Regions from separate parts of the Salinisphaera sp. SWV1 genome, predicted to be linked through region 2. Evidence: riboswitches for the same ligand, from Rfam matches in the RefSeq annotation. Region 2 holds a riboswitch; the other holds the start of a gene.

Region 1 (12,843 bases), on a different contig from region 2:
ACCGTCCACAGGAACCAGAGCAGGGCGATGCTGCCGATGGCGGTCGCCGCCACGATCAGGCAGCGGCGCCAGAAATCGCGCAGATCCCTGGCCTCGCGCCGCGAACGGCTCATCGCGGTCGCTTCCGTCGTGTTGTCGGCCATGCCAGCAGCCACTCGCATCATCGGATTATCAGACTATCATCGCCCGGCGGCCACGTCCGGGATATCCGGGCAACTGCCGAGGCGGCGTCACGAACCGGCTGTGGCACACTGCACGGCTGCTTCGACGCGCTGTTCGTCATGGCTCAACCGAACGCCGATACCGATGTCACGCTGCGCCGCATCCTCGCGCTCGCCCTGCCTGCGCTCGGCGTGCTGGCGGCCGAGCCGCTCTACGTGCTGGTCGACACCGCCGTGGTGGGCCATCTCGGCGCGGTGCCGCTGGCCGGTCTCGCGCTCGGCGGCACCCTGCTGAGCGTCTTGACCAGCCAGTTGACGTTTTTGTCCTACGGCACCACGGCGCGGGCATCCCGGCTCTACGGTGCGGGGCGGCGCGCCGACGCCGTGGCCGAGGGTGGCCAGGCGACCTGGCTGGCGATCGCCGTGGGTCTGGTCGTATTCGTGCTCGGCGAGATCTTTGCCCGTGACCTGGCCTGGCTGTTGGCCGGCCGCGCGCCCATCGCCAATGCCGCGGCCGAATGGCTGCGCATTGCGCTGCTCGGCGCGCCGGCGATCCTGATCACGCTGGCCGGCAACGGCTGGATGCGCGGCGTGCAGGATACGGTGCGGCCACTGCGCTACGTGCTCGCGGCCAATATCGCCTCCGGCATCGCCTGCCCGATCCTGGTCTATCCGGTCGGCCTCGGCCTGGCGGGTTCGGCGATCGCCAACGTGCTCGCCCAGACCATTGCTGCCGTGCTGTTCGTGATGGCATTGCTGCGCGAGCGCGCGATGCACCGGCCGGGCCTGGCGGTCATGCGCGCCCAGATGGTGCTGGGCCGCGACCTGATTCTGCGCAGCGCTTCGTTCCAGATCTGTTTTCTGTCAGCGGCGGCGGTGGCGGCACGCCACTCCGCCGCGGCCGCCGGTGCGCACCAGATCGTCTACGAGCTGTGGTCGTTCCTGTCGTTGATCCTGGACTCGCTGGCGATTGCCGCCCAGGCCCTGATCGGGGCGGCGCTGGGCGGCGATCGCACCGCCGACGCCCAGCGCGTGGCCTGGCGCATCACCGGCTATTCGCTGGCGCTGGGTATTGTGCTGGGCGGCGTGTTTGCAGCGGCCTACCCGGTGCTGCCGCATGTGTTTACCAGCGATACCGCCGTGCTGGCCCAGATTCCCTATGCCTGGTGGCTGTTCGTGGTCCAGCAACCCGTGGCCGGGGTCGTGTTCGCACTCGACGGCGTGCTGCTCGGGGCCGGCGATACTGCCTTCCTGCGGACCACCACGCTGGGCGCGGCACTGCTCGGCTTCCTGCCGTTGATCTGGCTGTCCTATGTCTTCGGCTGGGGGCTGTTCGGCATCTGGACCGGGCTGACCGTATTCCTGCTCGCCAGGCTGGTCGCGACGGTGTGGCGGACGCACTCCGGCGCGTGGGCGGTCGGCGGAACCTGACGCGTGCCCCGTTCGGTCCTGCGGGCGCCCCGCGCTATCATGGCGCCGTCATTCGGCGGCTTGACCTGATCACGCCATGTCCACGACACGTCAATTGAACCTCATCGACTGGATCTGCGAGGGGGCCGGCCTGGTCGGCATGGCGGCGGCGCTGGTCGCCTGTTCGCTGGCCTACAGCCTCAGTCCGCCGCTGGATCTCTGGGTGACGGTCGGGCTGTCGCTGGCCGGTAATCTGCTCTACATCGTGCATGTGTTCGCGCGGCGTGCGACCGGCAACAGCGCGCTCACCTGGCGCGAGCTGGTGCTGGCGACTCTCGTACCCATCGTGGCGCTGCTGGTGACGATCGTGATCGCGGGCGAGATCGGTGGCCTGTTCGACCTGCCGTTCGCCGGCTCGGCGAATACGCCGGCAAAACACGTCATCACGCTGTCGCCGAACCACCACTAGCACGTCACGCGGCGATGCGCTGACCACCGATGTGCGCCCGGCGCCGGAACCGACCGGCTTGTGCGCTCGCCGCCCCGTCTTTTCCGCACTCTTGAAACTCGGTAGATCCCGGATTGTTTTTGCGGCGTCGCCGTTCGCGGCGTGTGCACGGTCGATGCGCCCGGTGCGGCCCCAGGCCCGACGCTCGGTGCCGAGTCTGAAAGTCGCAATAATATTGTCATCAACTATTAAGCAAGAAACGCTCCCGCCGTTATACGGCGGTAGCAATAACTTGCGGGTGCGGCCCAAAAAGCACCCGTTTCAGGAGTCAGATCATGTCGCCTAGCCCCGCTAACCCGGAAGAGGTTGAAAACAATCACCGTGCCGATGTGCTCGATGCCCTGGATCGGTCGCTGGCCATCATCGAATTCGCCCCCGATGGCCGGATTCTGGACGCCAATACGAATTTCCTGAATTTGATGGGCTATGAGCGCGAGGCAGTGGTGGGCGAGCATCACCGCCTGTTCTGCACTCCCGAGGATGCCGCCGATCATCGGTACGCCGAGTTCTGGCGCAAGCTCGGCCAGAAAGGCCAGTACGACAGCAACGAATACAGGCGCCTGGCCCGGGACGGGCGATCGGTATGGCTGCGTGCCACCTACAACCCGATTCTCGGCGCCGACGGGCGTGTGCAGAAAGTGATCAAGTTCGCGACCGACATCACGGCGGATAAGCTGCGCAACGCCGAATTCGAGAGCAAGCTCGAGGCCATCGATCGGTCGCAGGCGATTGCCGAGTTCGATCTCGAGGGCGTGGTGTTGACCGCCAACGCGCATTTTCTCGCCGCGATGGGCTATTCGCTCGATGAAGTCGTCGGTCGCCATCACCGCATGTTCTGTGAGCCGGATTATGCGCGCAGTGACGCCTATGCCGAGTTCTGGGCCCGGCTGAAGGCCGGCGAGTTCATGGTCGACGAGTTCCGGCGCGTGGGCCGGGATGGGAACGAAGTCTGGATTCAGGCCAGCTACAATCCGGTTCTCGATGCCGACGGGCAGCCCTACAAGGTGGTCAAGTTCGCCACCGACGTCACCGAATCCCGCGCCCGCAACATCGAGTTCCAGGGCAAGGTCAATGCCATCGAGCGCTCGCAGTCGGTGGTGGAGTTCGACCTGTCCGGCAGTATTCTGGCCGCCAACGACAATTTTCTGGCGTTGATGGGCTATCGCCGGGACGAGTTGATCGGTCAGCATCATCGTCTGCTGTGCGATCCCGCGTTTGTCACCAGCGCCGCCTATCGCGATTTCTGGAATGCGCTCGGCGGCGGCGAGTTCTTTACCGACCGCTTCCTGCGGATCGGCCGCCACGGGCAGAAGGTCTGGATCCAGGGCTCCTACAACCCGGTGCTGGATGCCGACGGCAAGCCCTACAAGGTGGTGAAGTTCGCCACCGATATCACCCCGGAAGTCGAGCGCGAGGCGCATATCGGCGAGCAGGCCGATGCCATGGCGGCCGCCATCCGCCAGCTGGATCGCAGCATCCGTTCCGTGGTCGACAATACCCGCGATGCCCGGGGCCAGGCACAAACCACCCGCGGCGAGGCGGAAAGCGGCAGCCGGGCGATTGGCGACTCGACCGAGGCGATGCAGGCGATTCGCAAGTCCTCGGAGGACATCGCCGAAATCGTCGGCGTGATCGGCGAGATCGCCTCGCAGACCAACCTGCTGGCTTTTAACGCGGCAATCGAGGCCGCGCGGGCCGGCGAGCACGGGCTGGGGTTTTCGGTGGTGGCCGACGAAGTGCGCAAGCTGGCGGAGAAATCGGCCGATGCAACACGCCAGATCAATCGCCTTATTGCCGAGTCGCAGCGCCGCATCGACAGCGGCGCGCAGGTCGCCGACAAGGCACGTGATGCCTTCGGTCGGATCAGCGAAGGCGTGGTCTCGACCACCCAGGCGGTCGAGGACATCGCCGGCGCCACGGAGTGGCAGCTGGAGACCGCGCAGCACGTGGTGGAGCTCATCAGCGCCCTGACCGATAGCGCCAGCGGCCGGCGCGAGTCGCAGTCGGCGGCCGCGTAATGAGTGCGCTGAGTCTGGCCACCCTCGTTCTGGCGGGGACCGAGGTCGCGTTGGAAAGCGATGCGTTGCAGGAGGTGGTCCCGCTGCCGGAACGGTTGGCGCCAGTGCCGCAGGCACCGGCCTGGTCGCTCGGGAGCTTCGTGCTGCGCGGCGCGCCGGTGCCGGTCATCGATTTCGCGCAACTGCTGGGCCTCGGCGGCGATCAGGCGCCGGCCCGGCGCCTGGTGGCCATCGTCGCCCGCGAGGGCCAGGTGTTCGGCTTCGCCGTCGACGGGGTCGGGCAAGTGCTGGGGGTCGCCGCCGCCGACTGCCACAGTGTGACCCGGTCGCACGGGGGGCTGGTGCCCCGCATGTTCGCGCGCGACGGCGGCGAGGCGGTGTATGTGCTGGATCTGGACGCCGTATTCGCGCTTGAGAATTTGCTACAGGTTCAACAGGGGGCCGCGGCTGGCAGCGGAGAGCCGGCGACGGCCCGGGCGGCGGGCGGTGAGGTGCGGGCGCTTGCTCTGGGCTGCGGCGAGCTGCGCGTGGCGCTGGCGCTGTCGGTGGTGCACGAAATCACCCGCCGCGGCACGGTGATCGAACCGGCCATCGGCGCCCACGCCTACGTCGGTCATGTCGACTGGCGGGGCCGGCGGCTGGCCCTGCTCGATCCGGCCGCCCTGGTCGGCCGGCCCCGCTCGGTCGGCAGTGAGGGCCTGGTGGTCGTGGTCGAGCTCGGTTGCGGCTGGCTGGCACTGGCGGCCGACGAGGCGCTGGGCATTGTTGCCTGCGACGAAACCCGGCGGCGGACCGCCACGGACTCGGATCGCATCCACAATCACGTCGCCGCGCTCCTCGAGGACGAAGCGCTGGGCCCGTTGTTGCTGCTCGATCATGCGCAGCTCGCGGCCAACGACGCGGTCGCGGCGTATGCGGCGCTCGCCCAGGGCACGGCCGTTCGCGCCAAGGCGGTGAACGGCGCCGATGCCGCAGGCGCCGGCGAAGCCTGGACCCGTTTTGCCTACATGCACTTCACCGCGGCGGGCAAGCTCTCGGCCGCGGTGGAAGATATCGATGCGGTGACTGCTTATCCGTCGGACACCATGCCCTGTCCGGTGGGCGGGCCGTTTCAGGCGCGCTTCGTGCACGGCGGACGCACGGTCATGCTGGCCGATTTGCGGGCGTTGTTGTGGCGCGGTACCCCGACGACGGCCGAGGCCGGCCGGGTGCTGATCGTCACCGCCGATGACGGCGCGGTCGGTTTTGTCGTGGACAGCGTCGAGGCCATCGCCTATATCGAGGCGCCGGCAGCGTCGTATCACGAGCACCGCGCCGGGCCGCGCTCCGACGGCGACGGTCTGGTGGGCTGCAAACGCCTGGTCCGGGTCGGCGTCGGCGCGCAGCAGCAGTTCCTGTCGGTGGTGCGGCTGCGCGATCTGGCCGCCATGCTGCTGGCCGAGCCGTCGCGCGTGCAGGCCGCGGGCTGACGGGGCCGGCTCGTCAAGCCGCGCACCGAACGACGGCCCGCCGTCCGCGCGGCAGGCCGGTAACCATAAGAGTCCATTTGAAAACTTGAAGACGGACACGCCGTGGCAGCAGGCGCCGCCAGGCTTTCGGGCTGCGTTTTCGCGAAGAAAAACAGTCCGCAGATCAACGCCGATGCGGTTATCGTTTGGCGGCATAGCGGATTTGAGGCGCTCACCGGACACGGAGTCGGCCCGAACATCGCATACGAAGGCTTTACGTGAATCCGCGAGCCCGCCGCGAATGGCCGGCCTATTGACTTCGCTTTCGAGAACTATCCGCAGATTACACGGATTTCGCAGATTATTAGGGCGCGCGGTGCGTGGCATCAATGCCTGCCGTTGTTGCCGCCGCATTCGGGATACGCACCGGTGCCCGCTCTCTTTATTCCAATCTGTGCAATCTGCGTAATCTGTGGATAAAGGCCTTAAACAAGGGTTTTGAAACTCACTCTCAGGCTTCGGGCTCGTAGCCGAGATTCGGGCCCAGCCATTTCTCGGCGGTCTCGACGTCCCAGCCCTTGCGCTCGGCATAGTCGCGGACCTGGTCCCTGGCCACGCGGCCGACCACGAAATAGCGCGATTCCGGATGCGCGAAATACCAGCCGGACACGGCCGCGCCCGGCCACATGGCGCGGGATTCGGTGAGCGTGATGCCGGTGTGGGTTTCCACGTCCAGCAGTTCCCAGAGTGTGTCCTTGCCGGTGTGCTCGGGGCAGGCCGGATAGCCCGGCGCCGGGCGGATGCCGGCGTATTTCTCGCCGATGAGTTCGGCGTTGTCCAGATTCTCATCCGGCTGGTAGCCCCAGATTTCGGTGCGCACGTGGCGGTGCATCCATTCGGCGAAGGCCTCGGCCAGCCGGTCGGCCAGGGCCTCGACCAGGATGGCGTTGTAATCGTCGTGCTGGGCCTTGAACTGTTCGACCTTTGCCGATGAGCCAAGGCCGGTGGTGACGGCGAAGCCGCCGATCCAGTCGTCGACGCCGGCGTCGTGCGGGGCGACGAAGTCGGCCAGGCTGCGATTGGGCACGCCACGGCGATGCTCGGCCTGCTGGCGCAGCTGGTGCACCACCGAGACCACTTCGGAGCGGTCGTCAGACAGCACTTCGATATCGTCCAGGTTCCCGGCGGTACGCGCGGGGAAAATCCCGACCACGCCGCGCGCGGTCAGCCACTTCTCGTCGACGATCTGCTGGAGCATGGCCTGGGCGTCGTCGAACAGTTTGCGCGCTTCCTTGCCCTTGTTCGGATCGTTGAGGATGTCGGGGTAGCGACCCTTCATCTCCCAGGACAGAAAGAACGGCGTCCAGTCGATGTATTCGATCAATTCCTCGATCGGGAAGTCGTCGAATTCATACAGACCCGATACGTCGTCGTGGGCGCCGTCGGTCGTGTCGTTGGCATGCGGCAGCGGCTGGCGCTTGGCGTATTTCGTCTCGCCCGGCAGTTTCGGGGCGGGCGGCGTGTAGGCCGACCAGTCGAGTTGGACGCGGTTGGCGCGTGCGGCATCGAGTGACAGGAACTTGGTCTGGCGCTTGGCGGCATGCCGCTCGCGCATCTTGTCGTAGTCTTCCTTCAACTCGGCGACCAGTTTCTCGCGCGATTCCTTGCCGACCATGCGCGAGGCCACCGGCACCGAGCGGGAGGCGTCCTTCACCCACATCACCGCACCCTCGTAGGCGGGGTCGATCTTGACCGCGGTGTGGGCGCGCGAGGTGGTCGCGCCGCCGATCAGCAGCGGCGTCGTCATGCCGCGGCGTTGCATTTCGGCCGCGACATTCACCATTTCGTCCAGCGACGGCGTGATCAGGCCGGACAGGCCGATGACGTCGGCGTTGTGTTTTTCGGCGGCGTCGAGGATGTCGTTCATCGGCACCATCACGCCGAGATCGATCACCTCGAAGTTGTTGCACTGGAGTACCACGCCGACGATGTTCTTGCCGATGTCGTGCACGTCGCCCTTGACGGTCGCCATGATGATGGTGCCGTTGTTTTTCGAGGCGTCGCCGGATCGGGCTTTTTCCTCCTCGATGTAGGGGATCAGATGTGCCACCGCCTTTTTCATCACGCGGGCGGATTTCACCACCTGTGGCAGGAACATCTTGCCGGCGCCGAACAGGTCGCCGACCACGTTCATGCCGTCCATCAGCGGGCCTTCGATCACCTCCAGCGGCTTGTCGGCTTTTTGCCGGGCCTCTTCGGTGTCCTCCACGGCATAGGTGTCGATGCCCTTGACCAGCGCGTGTTCCAGGCGTTTGCTCACCTCCCATTCGCGCCAGGCGAGATCCTCCGTGGAGGCCGCTTTCTTGCCGCCACCCTTGTACTGCTCGGCCAGATCCAGCAGGCGCTCGGTGGCATCGTCGCGGCGGTTGAGGACGACGTCCTCGCAGGCCTCGCGCAGCTCTTCGGGGATATTGTCGTAGATTTCGAGCTGGCCGGCGTTGACGATCGCCATGTCCAGGCCCGCCGGAATGGCGTGGTAGAGAAACACCGAGTGCATGGCCTGGCGCACCCGCTCGTTGCCGCGAAACGAAAACGACACGTTCGACAGCCCGCCCGAGACATGGCAGCCGGGGCAGGACTCGCGCACCCGTTTCGTGGCATTGATGAAATCGACGGCGTAGTTGTTGTGTTCCTCGATGCCGGTGGCAATGGCGAAGATGTTGAGATCGAAGATGATGTCCTCGGGCGGGAAGTCGAGCTCCTCGACCAACATCTTGTACGCACGCTGGGCGATCTCGACCTTGCGATCCTCGGTGTCGGCCTGGCCGTTCTCGTCGAAGGCCATCACCACCACGGCCGCGCCGTAGTCCAGACACGCCTGGGCCTGTTCGAGAAACTTCTCCTCGCCTTCCTTGAGCGAGATGGAATTGACCATCCCCTTGCCCTGGATGCACTGCAGTCCGGCTTCGATGACCTCCCACTTCGAGGAGTCGATCATGATCGGCACGCGGGCGATATCCGGCTCGCCGGCGATCAGGTTGAGGAACTTGCGCATGGCCGCGGCCGAGTCGAGCATGCCCTCGTCCATGTTGACGTCGATCACCTGGGCGCCGTTTTCGACCTGGTCGCGGGCGACCTCCAGCGCGGTGTCGTAATCCTCTTCCTTGATCAGGCGCATGAACCGCTTGCTGCCGGTCACATTCGTGCGCTCGCCGATGTTGATGAAGTTGGTTGCTGACGTCATTGAAACCTCTGTTTTGTCCGCAGATCGACGCAGATCAACGCAGATAGGATGAATGGTTAACCCGGGCGATGACTTCGGATCAGTCGCCGGTGCTGTAATTCGGGCGTGCCGAAGTTCAGCAGCAGACCGCGCTCGATGCCGGTGGTCTTCAGATAGTTGATGACCTGGGCCTCGTGTTGCGGCGTTAGCCGGGATAGGGCCTTGAGTTCCAGGATCACGCTTTCAAAGCAGATGAAGTCCGCCCGGAACTGGCTTTGCAGCGGGCGTCCCTTGTACTGAACGTCGAGCAAGGGTTCGCGAACGTACGGCACGCCGCGCTCGGTCAGTTCGATCGCCAGGGCGTCGTGATAGACGCTCTCCAGAAAACCGTTACGCAAGTAGCGATGGACCTCGAATGCAGCCCCGAGTATCGGATATGTCTGCTCGTCCTGCCCCTCGCTCTTCATCTGCGTCGATCTGCGTTGATCTGCGGAAAAATATCTTCAGGCCGAAGCGGTGAATGGCTCCAGGCCGGACAGGCGCATGGTCCGCTTGATCTCGGGCCGGCGGCGCGGGGCTTTGCCGGCCACGGCGCTTGCGATGGCGCCGATATGCTCCGGGGTCGAGCCGCAGCAGCCGCCGGCCATGTTGAGCAGGCCCGATTCGGCCCATTCGCCGATGTGCTCGGCCATTTCGTCCGGTTGCAGGTCGTATTCGCCGAATTCGTTGGGCAGGCCGGCGTTGGGATAGGCGTGGGTGTAGCAGGGCGCGATGCGCGACAGCTCGGCGACGTACTGGCGCAGCGCGTCCGGGCCAAGCGCGCAGTTCAGCCCCATGGTGAGCGGCCGGCCGTGGGCCACCGAGTTGTAGAACGCCTCGGTGGTCTGACCGGACAGAGTCCGACCCGAGGCATCGGTGATGGTGCCGGAAATCATCAGCGGCACGTCGATACCGCGCTCGCGCATGAGCCTGCGCACGGCATAGATCGCCGCCTTGGCGTTGAGGGTGTCGAAGATGGTCTCCATCAGAATGATGTCGACGCCGCCTTCGAGCAGGGCCTCGGCGGCCTGGCCGTAGGCGGTGGCCAGTTCGACGAAATCGGTGTTGCGCTTGCCGGGATCGTTGACGTCCGGCGAGATGGAGGCAGTGCGATTGGTCGGCCCGATCACGCCGGCCACGTACATCGGCTGCGCGTCGCTCTGGAATTCCTCGACTACCTCGCGGGCGAGTTTGGCGGCCTCGACGTTGAGCTCCACCGCCAGGTCTTCCATGTGGTAGTCGGCCTGGGCGATCGTGGTCGAAGAGAACGTGTTGGTCGTAATGATATGGGCCCCGGCCTCGGCATACTGCCGGTGGATGCCCCGGATCAGATCCGGATAGGTCAGCGTCAGCAGGTCGTTGTTGCCCTGCAGATCGGAGGCCCAGTCGGCGAAGCGCTCGCCGCGGTATTCGGCCTCGGACGGGCCGTAATTCTGGATCATGGTGCCCATGGCGCCGTCGATCACCAGAATCCGGTCGGCCAGAACGCGTTCGATGGCGTGTCGCGTATCGCTCATATCACCCTGCAGCTCGCGAATAGGGGTCGTAGTATATCCGCTTATCCGGATAAGCGAAAAACCCACGAGCTCTGGCCGCGTGCGGGCCGCGGGCCGATCGGGCGCGTTGCCGGCGCCAGGCCCGGCTTGACGGCGTCTCGGGGGCTGCCTAGCATCGTCGACGTGACAGGTGTCGCATCCACGGATGCGGTGAAACGGGAAGTCGGTGCGCGCGCAAGCGCCAGGCCGACACTGCCCCCGCAACGGTAGGCAGCGCCGTGTGATAATCCACGGTGTCGCGCATTCCAGCCACTGAGGCGAACACCTCGCCTCGGGAAGGCCGCGCGCAGACATGGGTCTGACTGCAAGTCCGGAGACCGGCCTGGCACAGGGGATCGTCGCCACACGCGATCGGTGCCGGCGCGTGTTCGCGCGCGGTCCGTTCGTCTTGCCCGGCGATGGTCAGCGACTTCGGCACGCGGACGGGCGTGCCCGCCGATCGAGACGACGACAATGCAGTTTCGCACCGGGCCCGCATTTGCGGCCCTGCTCGGGGTATCGTCTGCCTGGGGGGCGTCGCCGCCGCCGGCCGCGACCACCGATTTGAACCCGGTGGTGGTGACCGCCACGCGCACGCCGCAATCCCGGAACAGTACGCTGGCCGCCACCACGGTCATTACCCGGGCCGACATCGAGCGCAGTCAGGCCCAGAGTCTGGCCGAACTGCTCGGCGATACGCCGAGTCTGTCGATCGCCAACAACGGCGGACCCGGCAAGGCCACATCCATTCACCTGCGCGGCACCGATGCCAATCAGGTGGTGGTGCTGGTCGACGGTGTGCGCTGGGGCTCGGCCACCAACGGCCAGGCCGCGATCCAGGATTTCCCGGTCTCCCAGATTCAGCGCATCGAGATCGTGCGTGGGCCGCGTTCGTCGCTGTACGGTGCCGATGCGGTCGGCGGCGTGATCCAGATCTTCACCCGCGACGGCAAGGGGGCCAAGGGCCGCGGGCCCACGCCGTATTTCTCGGTCACCGGCGGCAGCTACGACACCTGGAAAGGCCAAGGCGGCGTTTCGGGGGCGACGAAACGCCTGTACTACAACCTGAGCGTCTCGGGCGAATATACCGGCGGCTTCAATGCCTGTACCGGCCGGCCATTCAGCTCGCCCAAGGGGGGCGCCGGCTGTTACGCCAATCAGCCCGACCGCGATGGCTACCACCGCGCGGACGGTTCGGCGAACGTCGGTTATACATTCGACAACGGCTGGTCGGTGAACGGTCACTATCTTCGGTCCGATGGTCATGTCGAATACGATGGCCCTACGACCAACCAGTCGCATTCGGTGCAGGCAGTCTATGGCCTGGGCGTGGATGCGCCGCTGACCGATTTCTGGGATGCCAAGCTGCGTCTGTCGCGCAGTCGCGATCGGTCGAAAAACTATTTCGACGGCGATTATGTCAGCCGTTTCGACACGCGCCGCGATAGCGTCAGCTGGCAGAACGATTTCGCGCTCGCCAGACAGCAGAGTGCCACCGTCGGGATCGATTATCGCCGGGACGCGGTGACCAGTTCGGCCGACTACAAGCAGAACAAGCGCGACAACACCGGCGTGTTCGGCGAGTACCAGGGCCGCTTCGGCGCCCACGAGATCGATCTGGCCGCCCGGGATGACGACAACCAGGCCTATGGCAATCATGCCACCGGCTCGATCACCTACGGCTATCACGTCAACAAGACCTATACGCTGACCGCCGCCTACGGCAACGCCTTTAACGCACCGACTTTCAACGATCTCTACTATCCGGACACGCCGGGTTTTCCGCCGGCGTCCAACCCGGATCTCAAGCCGGAGAAATCGCGCACGGGCGAAATCGGCCTCAAGGCCACGCCGGGCTGGGGCCACTGGGCGATCCATGCCTACCAGACCGATATCAACGACGAGATCACGCTGGACGCCAACTACACGCCACGCAACGTGAGTTCGGCGCGCATCCGCGGCGTGGAGGGCGAGGTGACGGCCTATATCGGCCGCTGGCGTATCGGCGCGAATGCCGACTGGCTGGACGCCGAGAACCGCGGGCGCGGGCCGAACCACGGCAACGATCTGGCACGCCGCCCGAACTACTCGGCTTCGCTGCACGTCGACCGCGATCTGTTCGCGCGGTTCGCCGCCGGCGCCAGTGCCAAGCTGGTCGGGTCGCGCTACAACGGTCCGGCCAACACCGACAGGCTCGGTGGTTACGCACTGTTCGGTCTGACAGGCGAAATGCGGGTGACCGAGGCGTGGAAAGTTCAGGCCAAGCTATCCAACATGTTCGATCGTCATTACCAGACCATCGACTTCTACAACCAACCCGGGCGGGCGGTTTATGTCACCGTCAGCTATAGCCCGGGCCATATCTGAGCCAGCAAAGGCCATGTCATGAGCGAATCGAAAAGCGACGCCCGCCACAAGGCGACGATGCAGAAGCACAAGGAAAAAGTCGACGCGGGCATCCAGGCCGCGGATATCGAGCGCGGCGTGTTCGTGTTCATTAC
Region 2 (10,069 bases):
CCCGCCGACTCGGAATGGCGCCGATGACAGAGCACGAACTCGGCGACGGCCTCGATATCCGCTTCGCTGACGGCATTCCGGCCCTGCCAGCCCGCGTGCGCCCGGGCCGCCTGGCGCCAGTGCAGATCCGCGCGCACACCCTCGACATCGGCCGCCACGCAGCGCTCGGCGATCGCCACCTTGCTCGTCTCCGGGCAGATCACATTCGATAACCGCGTCCGGGCCGCCTCGATCTGCGCGGCGAGTTGGGCCTGGGCATCGGCCCAACTCGCGGCAAAGGTGGCCGGGTCCTGCTCGTAGGCCAGCCGCTGGTCGACGATCGCCCGGCGTTCGTCCGCGCGATAGCGCGGTTCGAGTTCCACACACAGACCGAAGCGGTCGGCGAACTGCGGGCGCAGCTCGCCTTCGTCCGGATTCATGGTGCCGATCAGGACAAACTCGGCCGCATGTTCACGGCTGATGCCGTCGCGCTCGATGCGGTTGATCTTGGAGGCGGCCACATCGAGCAGTACGTCGACCAGCGGATCGGCGAGCAGGTTGACCTCATCGATATACAGATAGCCGCCGTGGGCGCGGCCGATCACGCCGGGACGATAGGCCACCTCGCCAGTGCCAAGTGCGCGCTGCAGATCAAGGCTGCCAATCACCTGTTCCTCGGTCGCCCCCAGCGGCAGCGTGACGAAGCGCCCGGCCGCTCGCGCATCGATCGCCGCCAGGCCGCGCGCCAGCGTGGACTTGGCCGCACCGCGCGGACCAGAGACGAGCACGCCCGCCAGCGCAGGCTCGATCGCGGCCAGGATCAGCGCAGTCTTGAGCCGATCCTGGCCGACCACGGCCGCGAACGGGAAATCAGCGTGCGACATGCGCCATACCCTGCGGTGACCCGGCGGCCCCGATCCAGCGCCGCATTGCCCAGCCACAGGCCGTGCCCAGCACCAGCCAGAGCAGGAGATTGGTCGCGCCGCTGGCCCAGATGAATTGCTGGTGGATCTGTTCGAGCGCGGCCGTCGCCGCCGGGCCATGGCCGGCATAGGCCGAGCCGGCCGGCTCGGGCGCGCCGAACAGATACGGCAGCGGCATCAAGACCAGGGCCGGCAGCTTCTTCCAGCCCGGCGCGAATACGGCCATCGCCAACGCGACGATCACCACGGCCACCGTAGCGGCCCACCAGAGTTGGCGATCGGTCAGTGCCGCGGCGAGCGTGCCCGGCACTTCGGGCGACAGCCCGAGCGCCGGGGCCACGAACACCGACGCGAACCCGGACAGGCCCCAGAGCGCGCCGGGCGCAGGCCCCAGCGGCGTGCCGCACGCAAGCGTCGCGACGCTCATCGCCACCATCAACAGCAGCGCGAAGCCGATGGCGACGCCGATATCGGCCGCGATGGTGAACAGCATCCGCGGCGCCCCGTCGGCCGGCGCCCAGGCGTGCACTTCATCGGCGGAATGCGCGCCCGCCGCGTGGTGATGTGCGGGCTGCTCGTAGTGCTCGGCCTGGGCGATCAGCGGCGCGGTGGTGAATTGCTCGCCGAGACCCAGCAGCGCCCCGACCGCCAGGCCGATGGCCACGGACAGAAAAATCAATCGTCGAAACAGCATGCGCTCTCCCGGTATGCGATCCGCGTCCCGGCGGATCGCCAGAATGCTCGAACACGGTCGTTATCGCCGCGGCGAGGCGGCGAGGCAGTGTCACGTGACGATCAGTGGCAGGGAAAGGACGCCGAGTGACGGGCGTCGTGGGCCGCGTTATGCACCGGCATGATGTGGGAAAAACCCACGCCGTAGACGACGAACAGGCCGATCAGTGTCGCCCCGGCAAGCTGGACGGCCTGGCTGACACGGGACGCCGGCAAGGCCGGGTTGTGGCCGGCGGCGGAAGTCTGGCTGGTTTGCATGTACACACCCGTACGTTGAAATCACCGGGTTCGGCGCGTGGCAAGCGACGAACCTTGCACCCAGGGCCGGTCTCCGGACTCGCGAAGGTCGTATCCCGACCCGTCCATGCCTTCCCGCGCGAAACGCGCAGTGGCTCGATATGGACTGTATCGCCTACCGTTGCGGGGGCAGCAGCGGCCTTGCGCACGAAGCGCGCACCGCTTTCCCGATTATCCTGCGGCGAGGCAGGCACCCTGTAACCTGGAGTCTAGGTTGGGGGGTCGAGGCGGTCAAATGGCTCGACCGGGAAGACTCTCGGTTATGCTCGGCGGCTGAATGGCCGATGAAACGGAGTGACCAGCATGCATGGCAACCGGCTGTGGTTTGCGGGGCTGGGCCTCCGGCGCGATTGCCGCGCCGGTGAGCTGGCGGCATTGCTCGCGGCGAGCTGCGGCGAAGCCGGTATCGAGATGCGGGCGCTGCACGCCCTTGCCTGCCTCGATCTGCGCGTATCGGAACCGGGCCTGCAGGACCTGGCCGAAACACTCGGGCTCGTGCTGCACGCCTTGCCGGCCCGGCGCCTGGCGGCCTTCAACGACCGGCTGTCGCAGCATTCGCCACGGATCCAGGCGCGGTACGGGGTCGGCGGGATTGCGGAAGCCGCGGCCCTGGCCTCGGCCGCCGCAGGCCACACCGGGGCCCCCCCCCGGCTCGCGGTGACGCGTCGCCAAAGCGCTGCGGCCACGGTCGCGATTGCGGTTCGCGAAACCGCTGCCGTGCCATCCCGCTAGCCGACGCGTCGTAACAAGCGTTTATGCGCGAGGAAAGCAGCGAACACGGCGGCACGTTACGCACCGGCTGGACCACGGGCGCCACCGCGACCGCGGCCGCGGTCGCCGCCGCCCATCGACTGTTGTTCGACACGGTACTGGAGCGCGTGCATCTGCGGCTGCCGCGGGGGCGCGAAGCCGTATTGCCGGTCGCCGACAGCCGCGTGATCGCGCCGGCCCGCCTGGCCGAGGCGGGGCTGATCAAGGACGCCGGCGACGATCCGGATGCCACCCACGGCGCCCGCGTCTGGGTACAGCTCGAATTGACCGCCGCGCCGGGCATACGGTTCGAAGCCGGCGTCGGCGTAGGCACGGTCACACGCAGCGGTCTGGCCCTGGCGGTGGGCGAACCGGCCATCAACCCGGTGCCGCGCCGCATGATCGCCGACCACCTCGCCCGCGTCGCCGCCGATGCGGGCTACGCGGGCGGCTTTCGCGTGATTGTCGGCGTCGACGACGGCGAGCGCATCGCGGAAAAAACCATGAATGGCCGGCTCGGTATCATCGGCGGGCTGTCGATCCTGGGCACGACCGGCATCGTGCGGCCGTTTTCCTGTGCCGCCTATATCGCCTCCATCCATCAGGGGATCGACGTGGCCCGCGCCAACGGCCTGACCCATCTGGCCGCGGCCACCGGCTCGACCAGCGAAGCCGTGGTCCGCGCAGCCTATGACCTGCCCGATATGGCGATCATCGAAATGGGCGATTTCGTGGGCGCGGTCGTGAAATACCTGAAACGCTACCCGGTGGCCCGGCTTACGCTGGTCGGCGGCTTCGGCAAGTTCAGCAAGCTCGCCGCCGGCCGGCTCGATCTGCACAGCCGGCGCGGCGGCGTGGATTTCGAATTTCTGGCCGGCCTGGCCCCGGAGGCCGATGCCGCCACGCAGCAGGCGATCCGCACCGCGAACACCAGCCTTGCGGCGCACGGGCTCGCCCGCGATGCCGGCATCGATCTCGCCGCCCGCATCGCCCGGCGCGCCTGGCAGAAAGCCGGCCATTACCTGCCGCCGCAAACGCGACTGGAACTCTGGGTGATCGACAAGCCCGGCCGGGTTCTCGCCCGTTACGGCCGTCTCGACGACCGCTAGCAACTTCGATGAACGCATGGTCCCGCCCGCCGGCGGACAGGCATCAAACCATCGGCGTCGGTGCGGCGGACCCTATCGCCCTGCGGAATACGACGCCCCGGTCCGGAGTCAGTCCTCACTCGCCCAGCGATAACGGCTGGCATGGGTCGGGTCGTAGAGCTTGCTTTCGTTGAAGTCGGTCGCCCCCACAACCGGCCCGACGAAGATGATGGCGTTGCGCTTGGCTGCCAGCGTATCGGCGGCGGCGACCAGGTCGGCCAGCGGCGCGCGGACGATCCGTTGTTCGGCCCAGGACGCCCGTTGCACGATCGCGGCCGGGCAGTCCGCGCCATACGACGGCAGCAGGCGTTCGACCACCTCGGCGATGACCTGCAGCGACAGATGAATCGCCAGGGTCGTGCCGCTGACCGCGAATGTTTCCAGCGTCTCGCGGGCGGGCATGTTCGAGGCCCGCCCCTGGGTGCGGGTGATGATCAGGGACTGGCCGACTTCGGGCACGGTCAGCTCCTGGCCGAGCGCGGCGGCCGCGGCCGCGAAAGCCGGCACACCGGGAGTGAGCGTGTAGTCGATGCCGGCCTCGCTCAGCCGGCGCAGCTGTTCGGCCAGGGCGCTGTAAATGGCCAGATCGCCGGAATGCAGGCGCGCGATATCGTAGCCGGCATCGGTGGCATCGATCATGCGGGTGATCATGTCGTCCAGGCTCATGCCGGCGGTATTGATCGCGTCGGCACCGGGCTTGAGATGATCCAGTACCGCGGCCGGGATCAGGGATCCGGCATACAGACACAGATCGCAGCGCCCCAGCCGGTCGACGGCGCGTAGCGTGAGCAGGTCGGGCGCGCCGGGGCCGGCGCCGATGAAATGCACGGTCATGGTTTGGTCTCCTTCGGGCCTGCCGGGTTTTCCTGCGAGTCCGGGGCGTGGCACGCCGCGACGCCACGCGCGCCCGGCGGGACAGGATGGGCGGTCGCCAATGCGGCGTTCGCACGACATCTCAACGGGTCCGGGTCCAGCAGCCGATCGTCACCGGCCGCGCCGACGCCCAGCCATGGAAGCGACCCAGCGGCTCAGCACGCTCGATACCGATCCGGCGCAACGTCCCGCCATGGCGTTGCATGGCCGCGGCAAGCACCGCATCGCCTTCGACGGTCACGCTCGTGGCCACCAGTCGGGCCTGTTGTCCCGCGGCCAGCGATGCCAGACAGCGTTCGACCAGGCCTGCGTGGGTCAGCCCGCCGCCGATGAAAATCGCATCGGGCGTGGGCAGGTCCGCCAGCGCCTGCGGTGCACTGCCGTGTATGCATTCCAGCGCCGGCACGCCGAGCCGCTCGGCATTGCGCCGTACCCGTTCGGCCCGTTCGGCTCGCGCCTCAAGCGCGATCGTCCGATTGGCCGGGTCGGCCAGCATCCACTCGATGCCGACCGCGCCGGAACCGGCGCCGATATCCCAGAGTGTTTCGCCCCGGCCCGGGGCGAGCAGCGCCAGCACCACGGCCCGGACCTCGGCCTTGCTGATCTGGCCGTCGTGCTCGAACAGCGCCTCCGGCCGCCCGGCAACCCGCGGGATCGGCTGCGCCCGGGCACCGGCGACACAATCCACGGCCACTACGTTCAGGGCCGCGATATCCGCATGCGCCCAGTCGGCCGCCCTATCGCTCAGGCAGCGCGCCCCGGCACCGCCGAGATGTTCGAGCACTGTCAACCGTGACGGCTCGAATCCGGTCTCCCGCAACAGCCGCGCGACCGCCGCGGGGGTGCGACCGTCCCAGCTCAAAAGGATGAGGCGCGTGCCATTGTCCAGGTACGGCCGTATCGCGGCCAGATCCCGGCCATGGACCGACAGGCAATACACATCCTGGAGCGCCCACCCCAGCCGGGCCGCCGCCAGGGAAAACGCCGAGGGTCTGGGAAAGGCGCGCATCTCGCTCGGCGCCACCGAGCGGGCCAGCGTGGCGCCCACGCCGAACCAGAATGGATCCCCCGTGGCCAGTACGGCCACCGGCGTGCCGCGCCGGGCACGAATGCCGTCGATCGCATCCAGCAGCGGCGACGGCCAGGTTTCGCGGGTCTGGCCCGCAATCGGCGGCAGCATCGCCAGATGACGCCGGCCGCCGATCACATGCGCCGCACGCGCGACCGCCGCACGAGCCGCCGGTTCGAGCCCTGGCCAGCCGTCTTCGCCGAGGCCCACGATCGATAGCCAGGCCTGGACAGATGCGTCAGTATCTCGGCACATTGCCCGTCCGTTTGCGTCGGACCACGACCGATCCATGAAACTGCTGCTGCTCGGCGGCACCGCCGAAGCCCGCGAACTCGCGGCGTCCCTGGCCGCGTTCCCGGACGTCGAGGCCACCCTGTCGCTGGCCGGCGCGACCACGGCGCCTGCGCGTTTCGCCCTGCCGGTACGCCGCGGCGGCTTCGGCGGGGTCCACGGGCTGTCGCGTTATCTGGCCGCCGAAGCCATCGACGGCGTCATCGACGCCACCCATCCCTTCGCCGCGACCATGTCGGCGAATGCGGTGGCCGCCAGCGCTGCGCTGGGCATCCCGCTCTGGCGTATCGAGCGTCCGGCCTGGCAGGCCGGGCCGGGCGACGATTGGCATGACGCCGCCGACCCGCCTGCCGCCGCCCGGCGCTTGGCCGAGTTCGGGCCCCGTGTGTTTCTGAGCGTGGGCGCGCGCAGCCTGGCGCCCTTCGCGGACGTCGCCGGCAAGCACTGGATCGTGCGCAGCATCGAAGCGCCCGAGCCGGCCCCGGCGTTCGGCAGCTGGACACTGATTCGTGCCCGACCGCCTTTTGCGGTGGCCGACGAAATCGCCCTGTTTCGCATGCACGATGTCGATGTCCTGGTGACCAAGAACAGCGGCGCGCGGGCCACCGCGGCCAAGCTCGATGCGGCGCGCCGGCTCGGCCTTCCGGTCGTGATGATCGCGCGCCCGGCGCTGTCGGCGCCACAGCGGCATTTCGGCTCGGCCGAGGCCCTGATCGCTGCCTTGCCCGAACTGCATCAGGCGCGCGGATAGTAACGCGGGGTGTAGACGCGCGTGGCGCCACCCTGCGCGAACACCCGCGTGGTCGAGGCACCGACGATGACGAGCGTGCTCATGTCCGCCCGGGCTGGCGAAAAACACGCTAGATCGGTGATATGCAACGATTCGTCGACCCGGCCCACCGCCCGGCCAAGGACCACCGGCGTGGCCGGGTCGCGATAGCGGCGTATGATCGCCATCGCCGCCCCCAGCTGCCAGGGCCGCGCCCTGGAAATCGGGTTGTAGAACGCCAGCGCGAAGTCGGCATCAGCGGCGCGGTCGATGCGTTTTTCGATCCGGTCCCACGGCTTGAGGTTGTCCGATAGCGAGATCACGCAGAAATCGTTACCGAGCGGCGCCCCGGCCCGGGCGGCGACCGCCTGGATAGCGGAGACCGCCGGTGCGATGCGGACATCGACGGCCTGCCAACGGGGGTGATCGGCGCCTTCGAGTGCTTCCCATACCGCGGCGGCCATGGCGAAGATCCCGGGATCGCCGCCGGAGATCACCGCAACGCGGGCACCGTTGGCCGCCAGGTCCAGCGCATGTCGGGCCCGCGCCAGTTCTTCGCGATTGTCCGAGACATGCCGGGCCTGGCCGCACCCGGCCACGCGCTCGACATAGCCGGCATAACCCACCAGATCGGTCGCGGCTTCGAGAATCGCCGACGTTTCCGGCGTGATCCAGTCCGGATCGCCCGGCCCGACGCCGACCACCGCCAGCCAGCCGCCCGCGCTCATACCCGCACGCCCGGGCCGGGCAACAACACCATCGAGAAATACGGCGCCGGCCCCTCAGGGGCCTCGGCCAGCGGCATGACGCGCTGGCGCCCGCCCATGCTGGCGCGTTCGACATACCAGGCGGCCTCGCCACGTCCGGCCGCCGCCAGGGCCGCCCGAATACGCGGCAGATTGCGGCCGACCTTCATCACCACCACGGCCTGGGCCATGCCCAGCGCCGCGGTCAGCTGATCGTCCGGCAGCGTACCGGGCACGACCGCCAGCACATCGTCGCGCATGGCGATCGGGCGCGGCAACTGCGAGGCCCCGGCCAGCATGGCCGGCACCCCGGGAATGACCACCGGGGCGTAGCGCTCGCGCAGGCGGATGAACAGATGCATGAACGAGCCGTAGAAGAACGGATCGCCCTCGGACAGCACGGCCACCGAGCGCCCCGCATCCAGATGGCTCGCCACCGCGGCGGCCGAGTCGTCGAAAAAACGCTCGATACGCTCGCGGTATTCGGCCGAGCCATGCGGCAGCTCGGTGGTCACCGGATAGGCCATGGGCAGCCGCGTCTGCGCCGGGTCCAGATACGGTTCGGCGGTCGCCAGCGCATTGCCGCGACCCGCCCGCTTGCAGAAGTACGCCACCACCGACGCATCCGCGATCGCCCGCGTGGCCTTGACCGTCATCAACTCCGGGTCGCCCGGGCCGGTGCCGACCCCGTAAAGAACGCCTGCGCTCATAGCGCTTCGCTGGCGAAAGCGTTAACCGCGGCCGCGGCCATGGCGCTGCCGCCGCGCCGGCCGCGCAGCGTGAGAAAGTCCAGGCCGAACGTCTGGGCCGCGAGCGCCTGCTTGCTCTCGATCGCGCCGACGAAGCCGACCGGCAGGCCGAGCACCGCGGCCGGCCGTGGCGCGCCGCTGGCGACCATCTCCAGCAGGTGGAACAACGCCGTGGGTGCATTGCCGATCACGACCACGGCGCCGTCCAGCCGCGCGCGCCAGAGCTCGAGTGCGGCGGCGCTTCGGGTATTGCCGATACCTGCGGCGATCCCGGGCGTTGCCGGATCGCGCAGCGTGCAGACGACGTCGTTTTCCGCCGGCAGCCGGCGTCGTGTCACCCCATGGGCGACCATTTCGCTGTCGCAGAGAATCGGCGCGCCGGCAATCAGCGCGGCCCGCGCTGCCCGCGCGACATGCCGCGAATAACGCAGATCGGCCACCAGATCGGTCTGGCCGCAGGCGTGCATCATGCGAATCGCCACATCGACCAGATCCGACGGCACGCCCGACAGATCCGCCTCGGCGCGGATGATGGCAAACGATTTTTCGTAAATCGCCCGACCGTCGCGGATATAGTCGTAATCCTGACTGGAATCGCTCACCGGATTCATACACCTCGTTGCTGTGATGACACGACGCGCGCCGGATCAGACGGCGGCCGGCCCATGGCGGGCGACGAATGCCTCGGCGCTCTCGCCGGAACGGCCCTGTTCGACAAAGGCCCGGTCCAGCGCGGCCAGGCGCTGCACCACCTCGGCCGGCGCCAGCCCGGTCCAGCTTGGTATCGCCGCCGGCCCGCCGGCGAATACCACGTCGTACCGGCCACCGCGGCCGACCAGCGTGACCGCCGCCGGCCGGCGGCGCGCACACCCCTTAGAACAGCCGGACACATGCACGGCCGTCCCGCTCGCCGCGGCCCGCAGGTTCGGCATGGCGTGCGAGCATAGCAAGGCGTGCGCCCGCGTGTCGGTCGAACCGTGCGCACAGCCGCGCTGGCCGACACAGGCTTCAATCGATGCATGGGGATCGGCGCTGGAGACGATAGCGCCCAGGCGGCGAAGCCGTTCGCGCAGCGCCTCACCACCGGCAGCCACAACAAGGCTGCGATCCGGGAACAGCCGGATCGGGCCGTGCGTACGGGCAAGGCGCGCCAATTCACCCAGCGTCCGGGATTCGATCCGCCCGAACGGGAAAGCGAACGACTGCCAGTTCGCACCGCGCCGTCTTTCCAGCGGATATTCGATGCGCGGCGTGATCGCGCCCGAAGCCGCGGCGGTCAGCGAAACCGACAGCTGCGCGGCGGCCCGGGCGATACGGGCCGGGTCCAGCCCGCGTAATCGCAGCCCGCGGTCCGGCGGCGGGTTGCCGGCCACGACCTGTGTCATGAGTCCCGTCACCGCCGCCGGCACATCGCATGCCGCCAGGCAGGCCAGCGGCGTCGCGCTCACGCTGTCGCCCGCCACCGCAAGCCGCCAGACGCCGGGCCGGCCGGCAAGCGCGTCCAGCCGGATGTCCGCATCAATCCACCCCAGGTGGGCACGTCCGCCGCCGTCGACGACAAGGGCGAATTTGTCGGCCAAGGCCGCCGTGACGTCACTTTGGCGCATCGCGGCACGCAAACCGCGGGCCAGTGTGATCGCATCGCCCTCGGCATTGTCGTCGATATCGCTTGCCGCCGAGATGATCGTATCGGGCACCCCTGCGTCGCGCCGGGCCTCGCGCAAATCAGCCGAATCCAGCCTC

Evidence for each region. A riboswitch is a leader RNA that binds a small molecule or an ion and turns the genes downstream of it on or off. The one in region 2 is predicted to bind cobalamin.
Region 1: it holds a riboswitch for cobalamin, as region 2 does, so the genes downstream of both, ACS8YF_RS09910 (TonB-dependent receptor domain-containing protein) here and ACS8YF_RS18735 (CbtB domain-containing protein) in region 2, are expected to answer to the same signal.

Annotation. Positions count from the first base shown of each region.
Region 1 is NZ_JBQDYE010000017.1:20,261-33,103, reverse strand. It holds gene ACS8YF_RS09955 (AI-2E family transporter) at 1-113, opposite strand, end outside; gene ACS8YF_RS09950 (MATE family efflux transporter) at 282-1,592, shown strand; gene ACS8YF_RS09945 (hypothetical protein) at 1,669-2,040, shown strand; gene ACS8YF_RS09940 (methyl-accepting chemotaxis protein) at 2,355-4,097, shown strand; gene ACS8YF_RS09935 (chemotaxis protein CheW) at 4,097-5,566, shown strand; gene ACS8YF_RS09930 (hypothetical protein) at 5,669-5,827, shown strand; partial or broken gene metH (methionine synthase) at 6,057-8,792, opposite strand; gene ACS8YF_RS09920 (GxxExxY protein) at 8,846-9,235, opposite strand; partial or broken gene ACS8YF_RS09915 (homocysteine S-methyltransferase family protein) at 9,290-10,324, opposite strand; cobalamin riboswitch at 10,475-10,703, shown strand; gene ACS8YF_RS09910 (TonB-dependent receptor domain-containing protein) at 10,817-12,709, shown strand; gene cobO (cob(I)yrinic acid a,c-diamide adenosyltransferase) at 12,728-12,843, shown strand, end outside.
Region 2 is NZ_JBQDYE010000063.1:1,287-11,355, reverse strand. It holds partial or broken gene ACS8YF_RS18745 (ATP-binding protein) at 1-863, opposite strand, end outside; gene ACS8YF_RS18740 (CbtA family protein) at 850-1,596, opposite strand; gene ACS8YF_RS18735 (CbtB domain-containing protein) at 1,698-1,892, opposite strand; cobalamin riboswitch at 1,940-2,144, opposite strand; gene ACS8YF_RS18730 (cobalamin biosynthesis protein) at 2,235-2,663, shown strand; gene ACS8YF_RS18725 (cobalt-precorrin-5B (C(1))-methyltransferase) at 2,687-3,790, shown strand; gene cobM (precorrin-4 C(11)-methyltransferase) at 3,899-4,663, opposite strand; gene cbiE (precorrin-6y C5,15-methyltransferase (decarboxylating) subunit CbiE) at 4,785-6,026, opposite strand; gene ACS8YF_RS18710 (cobalt-precorrin-6A reductase) at 6,061-6,813, shown strand; gene cobJ (precorrin-3B C(17)-methyltransferase) at 6,798-7,559, opposite strand; gene ACS8YF_RS18700 (precorrin-2 C(20)-methyltransferase) at 7,556-8,287, opposite strand; gene ACS8YF_RS18695 (precorrin-8X methylmutase) at 8,284-8,937, opposite strand; gene ACS8YF_RS18690 (hypothetical protein) at 8,974-10,069, opposite strand, start outside.